One region of the Modestobacter sp. SYSU DS0875 genome, then DNA from elsewhere that is predicted to be linked to it. Evidence: riboswitches for the same ligand, from Rfam matches in the RefSeq annotation. Region 1 holds a riboswitch; each other region holds the start of a gene.
The links. A riboswitch is a leader RNA that binds a small molecule or an ion and turns the genes downstream of it on or off. The one in region 1 is predicted to bind cyclic di-AMP.

Region 1 (4,492 bases):
GGACGACGTCCGCCCACGGCCGGCCGCGGTGCCGGGCGACCAGCTCACCGAGCAGGCCGAAGCCGAGGTTGGAGTAGTGGAACCGCCGGGCGGCGCCGAGCACCACGTCGTCGTCGCTGAGCGGCAACTCGGCCAGCGATCCGCCGGGGACGCGCTCCCACCAGCCGCCCGGGCTCTCCGAACCCGCCCCGGCGAGGTGGGAGAGGAGCTGACCGACCGTGCGGTCGCCCAGCGGGGTGCCCGGCAGGTGCTCGTCCAGCAGGTCGTCGAGGCCCAGGGCACCCTCGTCGCGCAGCCGCATCACCACCAGGGCGGTGACCGTCTTGCTGATCGAGCCGAGCCGGTACTGGACGTCGGTGTGCGGGTCGGTGACGTCCCCGCGCCCGGCCGACCAGGCGAGCCCGCCGTCCCGGACGACGCCGGCGACCAGGCTGGGCGCCCGCCCGTCGCGCTGCACGCGGGCGGTGCGGGCCAGCAGGGTGCGGGCGGTGGAGGGCAGCACGGGCTCGGCCATGCCGGGAGGCTAACCAGCCCGGACGGCTGCGGTCTCCCCCACCGGCAGCCGCCCGGTGCGGCGGGCCCAGTGCTCGAACCAGAGGGTGACCAGCGGCGGCACCGAGGCGGCCAGCGCGAGGATGGTGGTGCCGAGGGACCAGCCGAGCACCCGCCAGGCGACGAGCGTCACCGCGACGTAGGCGATGAAGACCGCACCGTGCACCGGGCCGAACACCTGGACGCCGACCTCGGAGGTCTCCGGCACGTACTTGACGAACATCCCGGCGAGCAGCAGCACCCAGGACACCGCCTCGGCGACGGCGACGACGCGGAACGTGCGGGCGACGGGAGCGGGGGCGAGCAGTCGGGCAGCCACGACCGGGGACAACGAACCACCGGCGCCCCGGTCTCCCGGATGTGATGAAGGCCCCCCTCCTCCCCACCCCTCGCAGGCTCAGGGCGGGACCCGGGAGGGGGCCGTTGCAGGGCGCAGGGACACCGGTGCCCCGGCCGCCGCGAGGCGACCGGGGCACCGGTGTTCGTGCTGGAGCGCTGGCGTCAGCCGGCGATCCGCCGCATCGCGGTGATGCTGCCCATCACGTCGATGCTGGCGACCTTGACGACGTCGCCCGAGGTCGGGGCGTGCACCATCTGGCCGTTGCCGATGTAGATGCCGACGTGGCTGACGGGCGAGTAGAAGGCGATGACGTCACCCGGCTGCAGCTCGCCGCGGGAGACCGCGCGCCCCATCGTCGCCTGGGCCCGGCTGGAGTGCGGCACGGAGATGCCGGCGGCGGCGTAGGCGTACTGCACCAGACCGGAGCAGTCGAACGACCCCGGGCCGGCGGCGGCCCAGACGTAGGGCTTGCCCTGCTGGGCCATGGCGGTGCTGACCGCGGTCGCCGCGGCACCGCTGGAGGCGACGACCGGGGCGGACGGGGCCTGCGCGGCCGGGGCTGCGGCGCGGGCGGCGTTGCCACCCCCACCCGAACCGGAACCGGAACCGGAGCCGGCGGCCTGGTCGGCCGCCGCGGCCTCGGCGGCGTGCTGCCGCTCGGCCTCGGCCCGGGAGGCGGCCTGCTCCGCGGCGGAGAGCCGCTCGTACATCGCCTGGTACTCGGCGATCTGCTTGTTCAGGTCGGTGCGCTGCTGCTCGACCCGGTCCAGCTGGGCCTGCGCCTCGGTGGCGGCGGCCTCGGCCGCCGCCTGGGCCTCGGTGGCCTGCTCGTCGGCCGCGACGGCCTCGCCCAGGATCCCGTTGTTGTGGTCGGCGATGGAGCCCAGCGTGCCGACGCGGTCCATCAGCTCGTCGGCGGACTCGCTGGTGAGCATCGCCTGCAGGGTGCTCAGCTGGTCGCCGGTGTAGGCGCTGCGGGCGACCTCCCGGACCCGGTCACGGGCGCCGGCCAGGGCGGCCTCGGCAGCCTCGACCCGGGCGGCGGCGTCGTCGACCTCGGCCTGCTTGGTCTCGAGTTCGACGCGGGCGTCGTTGAACTGCTCGGTGACGACCTCGAGTTCGTGCGCGCGCTCGGCGACCAGGGTGGCCGCCTCCGCGGAGGTGGTGGGTTCGGCCGCGGCGGGCGCGGGGGCCAGCAGGGTGGTGGCCACGAGGGCACCGGCGGCGAAGAAGGTGACGACGGCCCGGCGGGGAGTGGACCCGCGACGGGCAGGGTTGAGCGAACTCGCCATCTTCGGCGGGTGGTCCTTTCTTCCAACGTGCCGCCTACCGAGTTAGCTGACGGGTTCGGATGGGAAGACACCCGGCACGTGCGGCCCGGCTGGGCCGCGCAGTGCTTCACCCCAGTGCTGCGGTGGGTCCCCGGTCCCCTGGCCCGCCGGAGTGCACGGGCCGCGGAGTTCGGCGGCGGTCTGGTCGGTCGCCACCGAGAGGTGGCTGAGGTGCCCGTCCGGACCGTCGACCACCGTAAGGGCGTTATGGGCTCGTGACAAAGGCTCTTTGCGATTTTGTTGAGAAACTCCGTGCGTGTGCTGCAACACGCTCACCGAGCGTGATCGGCGCGCCGGGATTGCGGACCGCCGACGTACACGGCCCCGCGCTCGTCCGCGCCCGGGACGTCGACACGCGGTCTGAACTGGGCACCCAGGTCCGGCGCCGGACGGTGCGGCCGCGCGGCGCCGTCCGCGCCGCCGCGGACCCCGCCGGCCCCCTTCCGTCACGCTGCGCCAACGACTCCGCACCCCTGCGCCACCACCGCATCAGGGACTGAGCGCTCCCCCGGCGCGGCGTTCGCCGGCCCTGGCCCGGGCACCTGCTAGAGGGGCCCGGATCACGGCGCGCCAGGATGACCCGGTGCCGACCCTCGCCACCGCTCCCTGGGACGACCCGGACGTCGTCGCGCTGACCGCCGCCCAGCAGGTCGAGCTGCGCGCCCGCTACGACGGCGCCGGCGAACCCGGGGTGCCGCCGTCCGCCGCCGACGTCGCGGTGGTGCTGCTCGCCCGCGACGACGACGGCACCCCGATCGGCTGCGGCGCGCTGCGCCCGCTGGGACCGGGCGAGGCTGAGATCAAGCGGATGTACGTCGTCCCCGGCGCCCGTGGGCGAGGGGTGTCCAGGCTGCTGCTCGCCGGGCTGGAGGCCGAGGCGGTGGCCCGCGGGTGGACCACGGTGCGACTGGAGACCGGCGTCCGGCAGCCGGAGGCGATCGCGCTGTACCGGTCGACGGGCTACCGGCCGGTCGAGGCGTTCGGGCACTACGTCGGCGCCGGCGACCCGCACGCGGTGTTCTTCGCCCGGGAGCTGGCGTGAGCACCGCGGCCCGCTACGACGCGGTCGTCGTCGGGGGCGGGCACAACGGGCTGGTCGCCGCCGCCTACCTGGCGCGCGCCGGGTGGTCGGTGCTGGTGCTGGAGCAGCGGGACGTGCTCGGCGGCGCCGCCGTCAGCCAGCAGGTGTTCCCCGGCGTCGACGTCCGGCTCTCGGCGTACTCCTACCTGGTCAGCCTGCTGCCCGACCGGATCGTCACCGACCTGGGCCTGCCGCTGGACCTGCGGGACCGGGCGGTCGCGTCCTGGACGCCGCTGCGCCGCGACGGCCGGCACCGCGGGCTGCTGGTCGAGCGGGACGAGGGGCCGGCGACGGCGGCGTCCTTCCGCGCGCTCACCGGCGGGGACGCCGAGCTGGCCGGCTGGCAGCGGTTCTACGGCCGGCTGGCCACGCTGGCCGCGGACCTGGCGCCCACGCTCACCGAGCCGCTGCCCAGCGAGGCGGAGCTCGCCGGCCGGCTGCGCGACCCGGGCCTCTGGCACGACCTGCGCGAGCGGCCGCTGGCCGACGTCGTCGCCGACCACCTGTCCGACGACGACGTGCGCGGCATCGCCCTCACCGACGGCCTGATCGGCACCTTCGCCGACGTGCACGCCGCCGACGGGCTGGCCGGGCGCTGCTTCCTCTACCACCTGGTCGGCAACGGCACCGGCCGGTGGCGGGTGCCGGTGGGCGGCATGGGCGCCGTGAGCGGCGCGATCGCCACCGCCGCCCGCGCGGCGGGCGCCCGGCTGGTCACCCGGGCCACCGCCACCGCGATCGAGGCCCGCGCCGACGGGGTGACGGTGCACTGGACCGACGACGACGGGACGGCGCACGCAGCCGACGCCGGGCACGTGGTGAGCGGCGCCGCGCCGGCCGTGCTCGACGAGCTGCTCGGCGCGCCGGCCGCACCTCGGCCCTCGGGCTCGCAGCTCAAGGTCAACATGGTGCTGCGGCGGCTGCCCGGGCTGCGCTCCGGGGACGACCCGCACCGGGTGTTCAGCGGCACGGTGCACGTCGACGAGTCCGCGTCGGCCATCGACGCCGCGTACGGCCACGCCGCCGCCGGCCGGCTGCCCGACGTCGTCCCGTTCGAGGTGTACTGCCACTCGCTGACCGACCCGTCGATCACCGGTGCGACCGGGCTGCACACGCTGACCCTCTTCGGGCTGCACACCCCGGCCGAGCTCTACGCGGCCGACCCGGTGGGCACCCGCGAGGAGGCGG
Region 2 (4,492 bases), on a different contig from region 1:
ACCAGTCGCAGCTGATCGCCCTGTCGGACATGGAGTACCACGGGCGGGTGCAGGGGCTGATCATGCTCAGCTTCAGCGCGTTCGGCATCGCCGCGCTCCCGCTGGGCCTGCTCGCCGACCTCATCGGGCTGCGGTGGACGCTCATCGGGATGGGCGCCGGTGTGCTCGCCTTCGTGGCCCTGTACGCCGTCCTCAGCCGGCGCCGGATGGCGGGCGCAGGCCGGTTGCGGGACCTGGGCTGAGCCACCGGCCGCAGCGGTCCGGGCGGGGCGGGGTCAGCGCCAGTCGACGCCGGGCAGGGTGGCGCTCCAGGACTCGGCGATCTGGCCGTCGGCGACCCGGTGGACCACCAGCCAGGTGACCACCGACGTCTGCCCGGTCTCGAGGTTCAGGCCGGTGGTGGTGGCCCGCGTCCAGATCCTGTCCTCGGCGGTCACCTGGTCGTCGACGGTGGTGGCCGGGTCGTGCAGCAGCTGCCAGGACTCGCGGACCTCCCGCTTGAACTGCGCCCGGGTCAGCGACCGGGTCCCGGCGGAGGAGTGCCGCACGTAGGGCTCGGCGATGAGCTCGTCGATCACCGTGAGATCGCGGCGGTTCCACAGCCCGTCCCAGTAGCGCTGGACGATCGAGGTCGGTGCCTGCTGGGTCACGATGCGGGAGCCTAGGGCCGCGACCGGACCGACCGGTGCAGCTGGCCCACGGTTCCGTGACCAGAGCCCGACAGCGCCCCGGATCCGGTCAGGCCTGCCCGGGTTCCCTGGCCGGTGCCTGGGGTGCCGGGAGCGGGGTCCAGGGCAGCGGAGGTGCCACCGGGGGTGCGGTGAGCTCCTGGTAGGCGGTGGTGTGCGCCCGCAGCGCGCTGACCGCCTCGGCGACGTCGGTGGCCGGTCGGCCCGCTGCGCACGCGGCCTGCTCGGCGTCGGACACCGCGCCGCAGACGTCGGCGACCGTGTCGAGGTAGGCCCGTGCCTCCGGCGCCGGGTCGGCACCGGCCGGGTCGTGCACCAGGGCCCGCTGCCGCAGGCGCTGCTCGAGCCCGCGCCCCTCGGCGTCCAGCGAGGGCACCAGGTCCGGCACCTCGCCGAGGTGGGCACCGGCGGCCTGAGCGGAGGCGACCTGGCGGCGCAGCCGATCACGAGCGCGGGCGACCTCGAGCTGGAGCTCGGCGCAGGAGCGTCGCGGGCCCGGGGGCAGGCGGCTGGCCGCGACGGCGGTGGCGCCCTGCACGCCCAGCTCGCGGCCGCGCGCGGCGAGCTCCCGGCCCCGGGCCGCCAGCGGACTGCGCCGGACCCGTCGGAGGACCAGCCATCCGGCGAGCGCGGCCAGGAGCAGGAGCGTCACGAGCACGCCACCGAGGACGGTGATCACCGTCGGGTCCAGCCAGAGCAGCCAGGACAGCTCGTCGTCGGCGCGCACGTCCAGGGCGCCGGTCGGCAGCGGGGTGGTCATGGTGCTCCTCGTCCAGGGCGGTGTGCCGGCTGCCGGGTGAACGTCCGGGGTCCGTCCCGCGGTTCCCGCCGTCGGTGCTCCAGCCGGGGACCCCGCCTCCTCCGGCCGCATGTGATGTCTGCGGCGTCGGAGGGTAGGCCCCGGGGAACGTCAACTGCTGGAGGGAACGACATGGGCCTCATCTCTGGACTCGTCAAGGCCAACCTGCTCAAGCGACTGCTGAGCCGGTTCACCGGCGGTCGGCGCGCCTGATCGCCGATCCCGCGACAGCGCTCCGCCACGGAGCAGCCCGGACGGCCCTGGTCGACCTCCTCGCCGAGGAGGACGGCCGGGGCCGTCTCCGTCTCCCGGCCGGTGGCCGGGTACCTGGACCGGCCACCGCCGACGCCGGCGGAGGCGACGGTGGCACGCGCGCCGAGTGACTGCGGTGGGTGACGACATACCGACGGAAAGTAGGTTGACTCTGCAACCGAACCCGACAGCGGACGGCGCTGCGGCCGGTGCCCACCGCTGGCGTGCGGACAGGTCACGAACGGCGGAAACGGCAGGTCAGGCGCGTCCGGCTGGCCGTCCGGCGGCGGCCGAGGAGGCGCGTCGGCACCCCCGGGTCCTGCCCGTTCCAGAGCCCGGTGGAGGCAATCGGGGGATTGCCGTGGCCGATCGCCGTCTGCCTACCGTGCGCTCGTCCACCGACTGCGGAGGACCCGGATGGCGGCCCGCCGAACCTGCCCACCGCCACCGGACCAGACGACACGACGGGCAGGCGCGGGGGACCCACGCGCAGGACCGGGCCCTCGGGCCCTGGGGTGAAGCCGCATCCGCGGCCGGGCAGCTCTCGCCCGAACCCGACAGCTAACTCCGCAGGCGGTGAGAGGCGCACATCCATGGCACAGCGACACCCGGGACGGCACCTCCGTCCCACCCGGCGCCCGAGCATGGCGTCCGTGACCCGTCCCGCCCTGACGGTCGCGGCAGCAGTGGCCGTTCCCCTCGCGGTGGCCGCCCCGGCGCACGCCGCGGAGTACACGGTCGCTCCCGGCGACACCCTCAGCACCCTCGCCGCGGCCCACGGCACCACCTGGCAGACCATCTACGCGGACAACGCCGGCACCGTCGGCGCCGACCCGAACCGCCTGCGCGTCGGCCAGGTGCTCACCATCGGCGGCGCGGCACCCGCGGCGCCGGCCGTGACCTCGCAGAGCGTCTCGCGGGAGTACGTCGTCCGGGCGGGCGACACGCTCGGCAGGATCGCGGCCGCCCACGGCACCACCTGGCAGCAGGTGCACGCGCTCAACCGGGAGGTCATCGGCGGGAACCCGAACGCCCTGCGCGTCGGTCAGCGACTCGTGCTCGGCGGCACGGTGGCTGCTGCCGCGCCCCGGGTCGCCGAGCGGCCGGCCAGCCGGAGCGCGGACCGTGCCGCGCCAGCCGCGCCAGCCGCGCCAGCCGCGCCAGCCGCTCCCGCGGCTCCGGCGGCGAGCGCGGGGGCCTACGACGTGTGGGCTCCGCACGTCCGCCCCGCCGTCCAGGAGGTCGCCGAGCGGTTCGGCGTCGGGACGGTCGTGACCCGGCCCGGCCACAGCCCGACAGAGGACCTCGCGGCCGACTTCATGGTCCACACCGACCGGGCCAAGGGTGACGCCGTCACCCAGTACGTCATCGACAACGCGTCCCGGTTCCGGGTCGAGTACGTGATCTGGCAGCAGCGGATCTGGCAGGCCCGTACGGGCACGTGGCAGGGCATGGCGGACCGGGGGTCGCCCACCGCCAACCACATGGACCACCCGCACGTGTCGTTCCTGCCCGGCTGACGCCCGCCGTCATGGGCCGCTGAGGCCGGATCGCCGACGAGCGCCCCTTCCCCGGCAGCCAGCCGGGGGAGGGGATCGTCCGGTCAGTCCCGAGCGAATCCCGATCGCCGATGCTCGGTCGGGCTCCCTCCGAGCTCCGCACTATGGGCGGCCAGCCCAGCGGAACACTGCTCCGTGCGACCCGGACCGGAGCTGGCGGACAACGCTCGTGCGCACATATCTGTGGAGTGAGCGATCCGCCATCTCGACGGCGACCTCGTCCGCGCTGCGAGCAAGATCGATCTCCGTGCCGTCGAGCGGGCCACCCTCGGCCACGACCCGTTCGCTGGACTCAGCCACCAACCGAACGTACGCACCGCCGTCCCGCGCGGAGGCAGCTACCGACGTACCGCAGGGCTGCCTGGCGACGAGCCGGCCGCCGTCCCGCAAGGGGATCCCGCTGTGGGACGACGGCGGCGAGCTGGCTTCGGCCTGTTGCGGAGCCGGGGCACTTCGCTCTTCGTGTTGATGCATGCGCATTGACCGTTGCTGTTCGCTCGCCAGTCGATCGAGCGAGACGGGCGAGACGGGTGACTGACCATGCGCGCTCATGCATGACTATGCTGGTGGTCATGTCACATGCGTCTGCCGGCTGGGTCGTCGTCGCGTGCACTCCCGTGTCGCGCCGCCGCTGGAGCGGCACGTGCTGGAGCGGCGATCCCGCGACGTCGTGACGGCCCCGTCGGATGTGCGGGTCTGTGTCTTCGGGGACTCCTTCACCGCCGGGGTCGGGGATCGGACCGGAGCGGGGTGGGTCGGCCGGGTGGCAACCGCAGCACAGGATTCCCGCTGGATCCTGACGGTCTACAACCTGGGCGTGCGTCGGGACACGTCCGTGGACATCGCGCGGCGCTGGTTCGGAGAGGCCCGCACCCGGCTGAAGGACGGCGACCGCTTCGGCGTCGTGCTGGCCATCGGGGTCAACGACGTCGATGAACAGTGGGGACGGCGGCGGGTGCGCCGCGACCGGACCCTGGCCGTGCTGGCCGACATGCTCGACGACGCACACACCGCTGGGTGGGCGCCGCTGGTGGTCGGTCCGCCACCGGTGCTCGACCCCTCCCTGAGCGCCTGCGCGGCCGACCTGGCGGCCGGCATGGCCGAGGTGTGCGCTCAGCGTGCCGTGCCGTTCATCGACGTCGGCGTCCTGGCCGACGACCCGGTGTGGGCCGCGGAGGTCGCCGCCGGGGACG
Region 3 (4,492 bases), on a different contig from region 1:
CATCAGGTCGCGGTCGCCGACCCAGTAGAGCTGGAAGAAGGTCTGCGGGTTGGCGGCGATGACCTCCTCCATCGGCTTGCTGGCCATCGACGAGAGCCCGATCGCGGTGCCGCGGGCGGCCGCGGCCCGCGCCACGGCGACCTCCCCGTCGGGGTGCACGGCCTGCACCCCGGTCGGGCTGATCAGCACCGGCAGCGCGAGGTCCTGGCCCATGACGCGGGTGGCCGTCTGCCGGCCGTTGGCCAGCCCGGCGGTGTGCGGGGCGAAGCCCAGCTCGGCGAAGGCGGCCAGGTTGTCGTCGACGGTCAACCCGCGCTCGGAGCCGGCGACCAACGCCCCGTAGACGCCCTTCGGCAACCGCCGCTTTGCCCGGCGCTGTGCCTCGGCCACCGTCTCGAACCACGCGTTCGCCATCTGCGCACTCCCCTGCTGCTCGGACCGGGGGACGCCGTCGTCCCCCGGTGCCTGCGGCCGCAGCCGCTGGCACTCAGTGCCACCGTAGCCGGGGAGAAGTGGTCTGGGACACAAGCCTTCCGCCTCCCGGACACCGCCCGCCGGGGCGCGCGACCCGGCGCGCGGTGACGCGCCGGGTCAGCCGGCTCGGATCGCCGAGACGTCGAACTCCACCTGGATCCGGTCGCTGACCAGGACGCCACCGGTCTCGAGGACCGCGTTCCAGGTCAGCTCCCAGTCGCTGCGCTTGATCGCCAGCGCGCCCTCGAAGCCGACCCGCGTGTTGCCGAACGGGTCCAGCGCCGAGCCGGTCAGGGTGAAGTCGATCTCGACGGTGCGGGTGACGTCCTTGATGGTCAGGTCGCCGGTGACCCGGTAGACCTCGTCGTCGACCTGCCGCACCGCGGTCGAGTCGAAGCGCATCTCCGGGAACCGCTCGACGTCCAGGAAGTCCGGCGAGCGCAGGTGCGCGTCGCGGTCGGGGGCGCCGGTGTCGATGCTGGCGGTGCGGATGCGCAGCGACACGGTGCTGGCACCCGGGTCGGCGGTGTCGAGATGGGCGGTGCCGGCGAACTCGGTGAACGCGCCGCGCACCGTCGTCACCATCGCGTGCCGTGCCCGCACGCCGATGCGGGTGTGCGCGGCGTCGACGACGTAGTCGCCGGTCACGTCGGCCAACGCGGCCGTCGCGGCGTCGAAGTCCGAGGCCGCGGGCTCGGGTGCCCGGTGCTTGCCCACGGTTCAGCCCTCCTGGTCGGGGTGGTCCACCCGGTGATCCTGACCGATGGGGGTGACATTCGGGCAGGGCGGTGACGTGCTGGGCACGCGAGGAGGGGCCGCCCGGTGCGAGCGGCCCCTCCTCGTCGGTGCTGGGTCGATCAGTACCAGCCGGCGGACTGCGACTGCGACCACGCGCCGCACGGCGAGCCGTACCGGTTGTTGATGTAGATCAGGCCGGCGTCGATCTGACGGTAGCCGTCGGAGGTCTTGGCGATCCCGGTGCCCTTCCAGGTGGAGTCCAGGAACTGCGGGATGCCGTAGGCGGTGCTGCGCGGGTTCTGCGCGTTGGGGTTCCAGCCGCTCTCCTTGCCCCACAGCTTCTCCAGGCAGGAGAACTGACCGGCGTCCCCGCCCAGCTGGGACAGCGCGTAGCTCTGGAAGGAGCCGGCCGGCGCGGCGGGGGCCGGGGCGGGGGCGGGGGCACCGCCACCGGAGGACCGGGAGCCGGACTGCGACCGCGGGGCTGCAGCCGCAGCCGCCTGCTCGGCCTTCCGCGCCTCCTCGGCTCTCCGTGCCTCCTCGGCCTTGCGCGCCTCCTCGGCCTTGCGCGCCTCCTCCGCGAGCCGCGCCTCCTCGGCCTTGCGCGCCTCCTCGGCCAGCCGTGCCTCTTCCGCGGCGACGGCGGCGGCCTGCGCCTGCTGCGCGGCGGCCTCGGCCTCCTGGCGCTGGCTGCGGTCGGCCGCCAGCGCCCCGAGCCGGTCGCCGACCTGCCCCTCGGCGACGACGGTGCTGGCGTGCTGGGCGGTGAGGCCCAGCTGGCTGGCGATGCTCACCGGCTCGGGCGCCGCGGTGGCCTGCGCGCCGGTCTGCCCGCTCACGACGACGTTCACCACGACCGCGCCGACCGCGGCGGCGGCCAGGTACATCGCCGGACGGCGCAGGCCGGCCGGGGGCGCCAGGCGGCGGGCGCGGCGGGAGGTCTCCTCTCCGGCGACGGGGAGGACCGTGGTGGGCAGGTCTCCGTCGGCCGGCAGGTCGTGCCCGGCGTGGTCGTGCGGGGTGGCGCGTGGGGACATGAAGGAGGGGGCTCCGGGCTCTTCCGTGGCCGCCTACCGGGTTAGCTGACGGATTCGGGCGGGAAGGCGCCCTACCCGGCCGGGCGCGTGCCCGGGCGGGATTCACCCCAGTGCTGCGGTGGGTCCCCGGATCGCTGCGATCAGCGACTCGGCGGCATCCGGCGCGGGCTCCCCGGGTGGGGACGTGACGTCCGGCCGGACCCGCCCACGGTAAGGCGCTTTACGACCTCGTGACAATGCTCCGTCGCCAGTTCGTCGGGATGTGCCACGACGCCCCTGGTCAGCGGGGTGTGATCCGTCCCGCAGGTCGCGCCGGTCGCACGCGTCTCAGGGCAGGCGCCAGACCGTCGTCCGGCGGACCTGCCCACCGTCGGCGTCCGGGACGGCGTGGGTGGCGGCCGGCAGCAGCCCTTCCCGCGGCAGGTAGGCGCGGCCCGGGTCCCCGAGCAGGACGGTGGCGCCGCGCAGCCAGTGGGTGCCCAGGTACGGCAGCACCCGGGCGGTCATCTCTCGGTCGTAGCAGACGTCCCCGGCCAGTACGACGTCCACGTCCGGCCCGTCCTCGCCCAGCACGTCGCCCACCACCTCGATCCCGGTGACCCCGTTGAGCTCGGCGTTGAGCGCGACCGCGGCGTGCGAGTAGGGGTCGACGTCGCTGGCGACGACGTGCGCGGCCCCGGCGAGCAGCGCCGCCACGGCGACCAGGCCGCTCCCGGCACCGAGGTCCAGCACCCGCTTGCCGGCGACCAGCTCCGGGGTGTCCAGGACGTACCGGGCCAGCGCCTGGCCGCCGGGCCAGGCCGCGGCCCAGAACGGCGGGTCCTGGCCGGCGCCGCCGGCCTCGGTCTCCATCGCCTCCCACAGGGCGACGACGTCGTCGGCGACGTGCAGCCGCACCTCGGGCACCAGGGTGGGCCGCTCGACCCGGGTGTGGGCCTGCAGGAAGGACGGCGGGACGCGGTCAGGGGCGGGCACCCGGACAGTGGACACCCACGGGCCCGGCCGCGCCCCGCCGGGGTGGTCTCAGTCCTCGCGGTCGCTCCGGACCACGGTGACGGGGCAGGGCGCGTGCCGGGTGACCTGGTCGCTGGTCGAGCCGAGCAGCAGGCCGGCGAAGCCACCGCGGCCACGGGCACCCACCACCAGCACGTCGGCCTGCCCGGCGGCGGCGATGAGCGCCTTCACCGGTGAGGTGTGCGCGACGTGGCAGGTGACCCCCGCGGCGCGGTCCTGGCCGAGCGCCGCGACGACGTCGGCCTCCAGGTCGGCCTGGACCGCCTTCTCGTAGTCGCTCACCGGCGGGACGTAGCCCGGCGACCAGCTGGCCGGCTGGGGCGCGGTGGCGATCCGCCAGGCACGGACGACGTGCAGCGGCCACCCGGCCCGCTCGGCCAGGCCGGCCGCCCACACGAGCGCCTCCTGGGCGCACCCGGAACCGTCGTGGCCGACGACGACGCCGCCCCCGACCGCCCCGGTCGACGTCTCCGCGGACGCCATGTCCCCAGCCGCGTTGCCCATGGCCTCGTCGACCTCCGCCGCGAGCGCGTCCCGCGTGCCGTCCTGCTCGGTCACCGCGTCCTCCTGTCCGTGCCCACCTGCCCCGTGTCTGCCACCGGCGACCGGGCTGGCTGCTCGCACCAGCCTGGCCCACCGGGCCGCCGGTCGCACAGAGCCGGAGGTCCCGGGTCAGCCGCCGTTCCGCACGAGGTGCACCGCGGCCTCCTCCGCCGACGCCCCTCCCCCGTCGATGCCCTCGTCCTCGGCGTACAGCTCGGCCTCCCGGTCGACCAGGCCGTCGTCGTCGGCGTCGGCCAGCCGGCCCGCGCGGTCGTCGCCGACCTCGTCGTCGAGGAGCTCGCCGTCGGTGCCGGCGTCGTCGCCCAGACCGTCACCCTCGTCGTCGCGGTCGTCGGTCCCGCCGTCGCGGAGCTCGCGGGCCAGCCGGCCGGAGAGGCTCTCGCCGGCCTCCTCCTCGCGCTCGGTGGTGCCCCAGCCGGTCGACACCCACGGCCGGTCGGGCGGGGACCAGCCCGCGGTGTCGTCGTCGGTGTCCGGTTCGAGGGTGTCCGAGACCGCGGCCACGGTGGCCGGGTCGGTGCCGTCGTGGTGCGTGCGCATGGCTGCCTCCGGGGGCCGGGCGGCGCTGACGGCGGTCAGCATCCCCCCGCGCGGCCACATCCACCAGGGTGTCGGGGACGGGCTCTCGGATCGCGCCGTCGGCCGACCTGCTCTTGACTGACCGT
Region 4 (4,492 bases), on a different contig from region 1:
GGTACTCGTTGCCGATCTCGGTCGTGCTGCAGTCGACGCCGTTCACCACGAAGTTGAACTTGCCGTCGGCAGCCGGCTCGCCGATGCCGGGGTTGCCCGGCTCCTCTTCGACGGCGATCTCCTCAGCGGTGGGAGCTGCGGCGTCCTCGGCCGGAGCAGCCCCATCGGACGTGCTGTCACTGCTGGCCGAGGCGGTGGCGTCCTCGGTGTCGGTGCCGCCGAGGTTGGCGCCAATCACAAGGACCGCGATCACCGCAAGGACGATGAACCAGGCGCGCTTGTACAGCGGCTTCTTGCCCGTGGCCTGGGCCTGCTCCGGCGCGGGTGCGTCGGTCATGTCGTGCTCCCCGTTGTCTGTGGACGTTCTGTTCCGAAACTAGGTCCAGAGGGAGCGCTTTCAGGCAGGCGAACTCCACCAAAGACACCCTGGAAGCTGGCAGATCCCGCTCATCGACGCTTCTTGCGCCTCGCGTGTCACGCCATCCCCAACCAGCCGCCGGCAGCGATCTCGGAGCACCCCGACAGGCCGCTCACCAATCGTCGCGGCAGGTCATGCCGACGGATCTCCAGACACGCGGGAGGGCGGAAGTAAGGGTGCCCCGAAAAGGCAATCAGGTGAGCAGCGGTCCGATGAGGATTTCGCTGCCGTCGGGTCGCCAGGTACGCCATCGGCCGTTGGGTTGTCGCTCCACCCGGAAGCCGTGGTGGACCTTGGTGTGGTGCCGTTCGCACAGCAGTGCGGAGTTGCTCAACGACGTCTCACCACCGTGCAGCCAGTGGATCAGGTGGTGGACGTCGCACCACCAGGTCGGGGCGCCGCAGCCGGTGAACACGCAGCCCTTGTCCCGCCGTTCGACGGCCCGCCGTAGTCCGGGGGTGACCACCCGGTGGTCCCGACCCAGGTCCAACGGGGTTCCGTCGGGGCCCATCACAATCCGGGAGATGCTCCCGTCGCAGGCCAGGTAGCGGGCGCGGGCGGCGGAGATCGTCGCCCCGAACCCCGTCTGCGTAGCCCCCGGGCCGGTCGCGTCCTCGACGAGGTCGTCCAGGTCGATTCCGACCACCACGTGCGGCTTCACCGTCCGCAACGTCGGCAGGTTCCCCGAGGCGAGTTGGTTGTCGCAGAGCTGCACGAGTGCGTCGGCGTTCTGCTGGGCGCGGGTCCGCTCGTCACCCTTGGGGCGGTTGGCCTGCACGATCGACTCGATCGCGGCTTGCACCTTCTCCCCACCCACCGCATCCAGGTCGAACCGACCGGTGACGCTGCCGTCAGCGTGCTTGGCGATCGACAGCCGCCGCCCTTCGGTCGGGTCCGGCTCCGGCCCGTCCGGGTCGAGCGCTTCTTCGAAGGCCCGCACCGCCGCACCGAGCGAGGCGTGCGGCGCCTCCCGCGCCACATCCGCCCACGCCTGATCGAACGCACCCAGGTCGATCCCCTGCTCCGCGGCCTGCTCCCGCTCCCGCTCCCCCACCGCAGACGCCACGACGTCGACCTGGGCGGCGGTGATCGCCCCGTCCGCGAACCCTCCGGCCATCGCGGGGTAGTGCTCCAGCGCCCGCCCGGCCCGCACCACCCGTGACGCCTCCGCCGCCGACAACCGCGCGTGCCCGATCAGCCACGACCGCATCGACGCCAACCCGTCCCGCTCGGCCGCCTGCGCGAGCTCACAGGCGCGCACCGTGCGGGCCAGCTCCGCCGCCGCCCGGTTCTGCAGCTGCACCAGCTCGCCCACCCGGTCCAGCAGCTCACCATCGCCGAACGCGTGCAGGTCCTCGGCCGCTAATGCGTCCAGCGCGGCCGACAACGGCGACCCGAACAACCCCTCCAAATCATCGGCGGGCAACTCCGCGACCACGTTCGGCGCAGGGGCGTCCAGCGTCAGTACGTCGCTCACGACACCCCCTTCGCCATTCGAATCTATGTTCGAACACTAGCGCAGTCAGCGCCTCATCTCCACCCGAACCCGCAGGTCAGACGCCTGTCCACAGGTCAGACAACCCCCCTTGACGGTAGCGGCCCGACCGCTCACGACCGAGCCATCTCCCGAGGGTCGGGCCGTTCGTCAGCTGGTTAGGTTCTGAACACGACGCGTTGTCACGCGCCGCCCCTTCATCAGTTCGCAACTTCCCGAGAAACGCCGGGGCCGGCCTCACGTTTGCCACGGTCACGACGGCGAGTCGCAGTCCGAGACCGTCCGGATCCGGCCGACGACGGCGGCTGCGGACCACCAGATCGCCACCTAGCGTCGTCGCGGCCGACCGGGTCCGACCGTCACCGCACCTGGTGACACCCGGACGGCACCGCCGAACCGGACGTCGGCTGCGCACGCTGCAGCCGCCGCCTGGACCGGGGACCCACCGCAGTTCCGGGGTGAAGCGCGGCCGCACGCACGTGTGGCCGCGCCGGGCGAGTTCCCCGCCCGAACCCGTCAGCTAACTCGGTAGGCGGTTGAGGAGAACAAGGAGAACTCGTCGTTCCATGACGACCCTGCGCACCACCTCTGCTCGTCGTTCCACCCGCTCGGCCAAGGGCGCGCTGATCGCGTTGCTCACCGGCGCCGGCGTGGTGCTCACCCCGCTCGCCGCCCAGGCCAACGCCGGGGGCGCCGCCCCGCCGGCCACGGCTCCGATCGCCGCGCCGGTCGCGGCGACGGCCGCACCGACCTCCGCCGCCCAGGTGGTCATCGACACCGCGATGGCCCAGCTCGGCAAGCCCTACGTGTGGGCCGGGGCCGGTCCGAACGTCTACGACTGCTCGGGCCTCACCCAGTTCGCCTTCCGGGCGGCCGGCGTCGACCTGCCGCACTCGTCGCGGATGCAGTCCACCATGGGCGTGCACGTCGACCGGGCGCACCTGCAGCCCGGTGACCTGGTCTTCTACTACTCCCCCGTCGGGCACGTGGGCATCTACCTGGGCGACGGGCTGATGGTGCACGCGCCGACCAGCGGTGACGTCGTCCGCGTCGCCAGCATCGACATGTGGGGCTACAACACCGCGCGTCGGCTGGTCTGAGTTCCTCCCCTCCGGGTCGCCGGCGTCGCTCCGGCGACCCGGAGGGGCAGCCGGTCGTCAGTGGTGCGCGTTCTCGGTGTGCGTGAGGTCGCCGTAGTCGTCGGGGAGCTGGTCGAGCACGTGCAGGTACTCGGAGCCCACCGCTTCGCGGAGCCCGGCGGTGACCGCACGCGCGTGCTGCCGCGCCTGCTCCGGGGTGCAGCCCTGCCCCTCGAGTTCGGCGACGCGGCCGTAGAACTCGGTCAGGCCGAAGCGCTCGACCGACCCGTCGGTGGGCATCGCCGAGGCGAGCTCGGGCGGCAGCTGGGCGGCCAGGTCCTTCGCCTCGGTCGACAACCGCTGCCCGAGCACGGTCAGGGTGGCCCGGACGGCCTGCTCGGCGTGCTCGTGATCGGGGATCCGAGCCGACTGCTGCACCGCGGACACGAACTCGTGCGTCTTCATCTCGTCCTCCCGTCTGTCGTTCCTGCTGGTCCGGAGCGCGCTCGTCGTGCGTCCGGTGTCGGGTCCGGCGGTCAGCCGACCCGGAGGTCGTCGAGCTCACCGGCGCGCAGGGTCAGCCCCAGGCCGGGTGCGTCCGCGGCCGGGCGGACCCGGCCCGCCATCGGGTCGGGCACCCCGTCGAACAGCCGGTGCTCGAACCGGGCGTGGTCGTGGAACCACTCCAGGTGGCGGAGGTTGGGTGTGGCCAGGGCGAGGTGGGCGTGCAGGGTGGGCACGCAGTGCGCGGACACCTCCAGCGAGTGCCCGGCGGCCAGCGCGCTGGCCCGGAGCCACTCGGTGACCCCGCCGCAGCGGCTGGCGTCGACCTGCAGGCAGTCGACGGCCCCGGCGCCGCACAGCCCGGCGAAGTCGGCCAGGCGGGCGCCGTACTCGCCGGCCGCGACGTCGCAGTCCAGGTCCTCCCGGACCAGCCGGAGACCGGCGAGGTCGTCGGAGGACACCGGTTCCTCGAACCAGACCACCCCGAGGTCGTCGAGCTCCCGGCCGACCCGGACCGCCTGCTTGGCGGTGTAACCACCGTTCGCGTCGACGAGCAGGGCGACGTCGTCCCCCACGACCTCGCGGGTCAGCCGGGTGCGGTGCAGGTCCCGGTCGACCGCGGTGCCCCACGACTCCCCGATCTTGATCTTCACCTGGTCGTGCCCCTGCGCCAGCCACCCGTCCAACTGGTCCCGGGTGACCCCGTCGTCGTAGCTGGTGAACCCGCCGCTGGCGTACACCGCGGCGTCCTCGCGCACCGCCCCGAGCAGGCCGGTGAGGGGGACGTCCAGCACCCGGGCCTTCAGGTCCCACAGCGCGGTGTCGACCGCCGAGATGCCCATCGCGACCAGGCCGGGCACCCCGGCGTTGCGCGCCGCCCGCGCCATGGCGTGCGTCGCCGCCGGTGGGTCGAGCGCGCGGTGGCCGACCGCGACCTCCGCCAGCAGGCCGCGGACGACCTGGGCCACGGTGGCGTCGGCGTACGTCCACCCCACC

Region 2: another riboswitch for cyclic di-AMP. It lies ahead of ACI79Y_RS14490 (LysM peptidoglycan-binding domain-containing protein); the one in region 1 lies ahead of ACI79Y_RS10140 (NlpC/P60 family protein).
Region 3: another riboswitch for cyclic di-AMP. It lies ahead of ACI79Y_RS08690 (aggregation-promoting factor C-terminal-like domain-containing protein); the one in region 1 lies ahead of ACI79Y_RS10140 (NlpC/P60 family protein).
Region 4: another riboswitch for cyclic di-AMP. It lies ahead of ACI79Y_RS00960 (C40 family peptidase); the one in region 1 lies ahead of ACI79Y_RS10140 (NlpC/P60 family protein).

What each region holds. Positions count from the first base shown of each region.
Region 1 is NZ_JBJHAH010000013.1:71,883-76,374, reverse strand. It holds gene ACI79Y_RS10150 (serine hydrolase domain-containing protein) at 1-514, opposite strand, end outside; gene ACI79Y_RS10145 (DUF3817 domain-containing protein) at 524-871, opposite strand; gene ACI79Y_RS10140 (NlpC/P60 family protein) at 1,054-2,184, opposite strand; cyclic di-AMP (ydaO/yuaA leader) riboswitch at 2,200-2,369, opposite strand; gene ACI79Y_RS10135 (GNAT family N-acetyltransferase) at 2,807-3,265, shown strand; gene ACI79Y_RS10130 (phytoene desaturase family protein) at 3,262-4,492, shown strand, end outside.
Region 2 is NZ_JBJHAH010000024.1:16,855-21,346, forward strand. It holds gene ACI79Y_RS14475 (MFS transporter) at 1-242, shown strand, start outside; gene ACI79Y_RS14480 (ester cyclase) at 276-650, opposite strand; gene ACI79Y_RS14485 (hypothetical protein) at 739-1,449, opposite strand; cyclic di-AMP (ydaO/yuaA leader) riboswitch at 2,215-2,311, shown strand; gene ACI79Y_RS14490 (LysM peptidoglycan-binding domain-containing protein) at 2,394-3,260, shown strand; gene ACI79Y_RS14495 (GDSL-type esterase/lipase family protein) at 3,850-4,492, shown strand, end outside.
Region 3 is NZ_JBJHAH010000011.1:35,230-39,721, reverse strand. It holds gene mftD (pre-mycofactocin synthase MftD) at 1-414, opposite strand, end outside; gene ACI79Y_RS08695 (YceI family protein) at 592-1,191, opposite strand; gene ACI79Y_RS08690 (aggregation-promoting factor C-terminal-like domain-containing protein) at 1,332-2,249, opposite strand; cyclic di-AMP (ydaO/yuaA leader) riboswitch at 2,265-2,413, opposite strand; gene ACI79Y_RS08685 (class I SAM-dependent methyltransferase) at 2,577-3,224, opposite strand; gene ACI79Y_RS08680 (universal stress protein) at 3,273-3,821, opposite strand; gene ACI79Y_RS08675 (DUF5709 domain-containing protein) at 3,936-4,367, opposite strand.
Region 4 is NZ_JBJHAH010000001.1:224,015-228,506, reverse strand. It holds gene ACI79Y_RS00970 (DUF4352 domain-containing protein) at 1-337, opposite strand, end outside; gene ACI79Y_RS00965 (DUF222 domain-containing protein) at 612-1,805, opposite strand; cyclic di-AMP (ydaO/yuaA leader) riboswitch at 2,327-2,462, shown strand; gene ACI79Y_RS00960 (C40 family peptidase) at 2,480-3,013, shown strand; gene ACI79Y_RS00955 (DUF2267 domain-containing protein) at 3,071-3,457, opposite strand; gene ACI79Y_RS00950 (enolase C-terminal domain-like protein) at 3,529-4,492, opposite strand, start outside.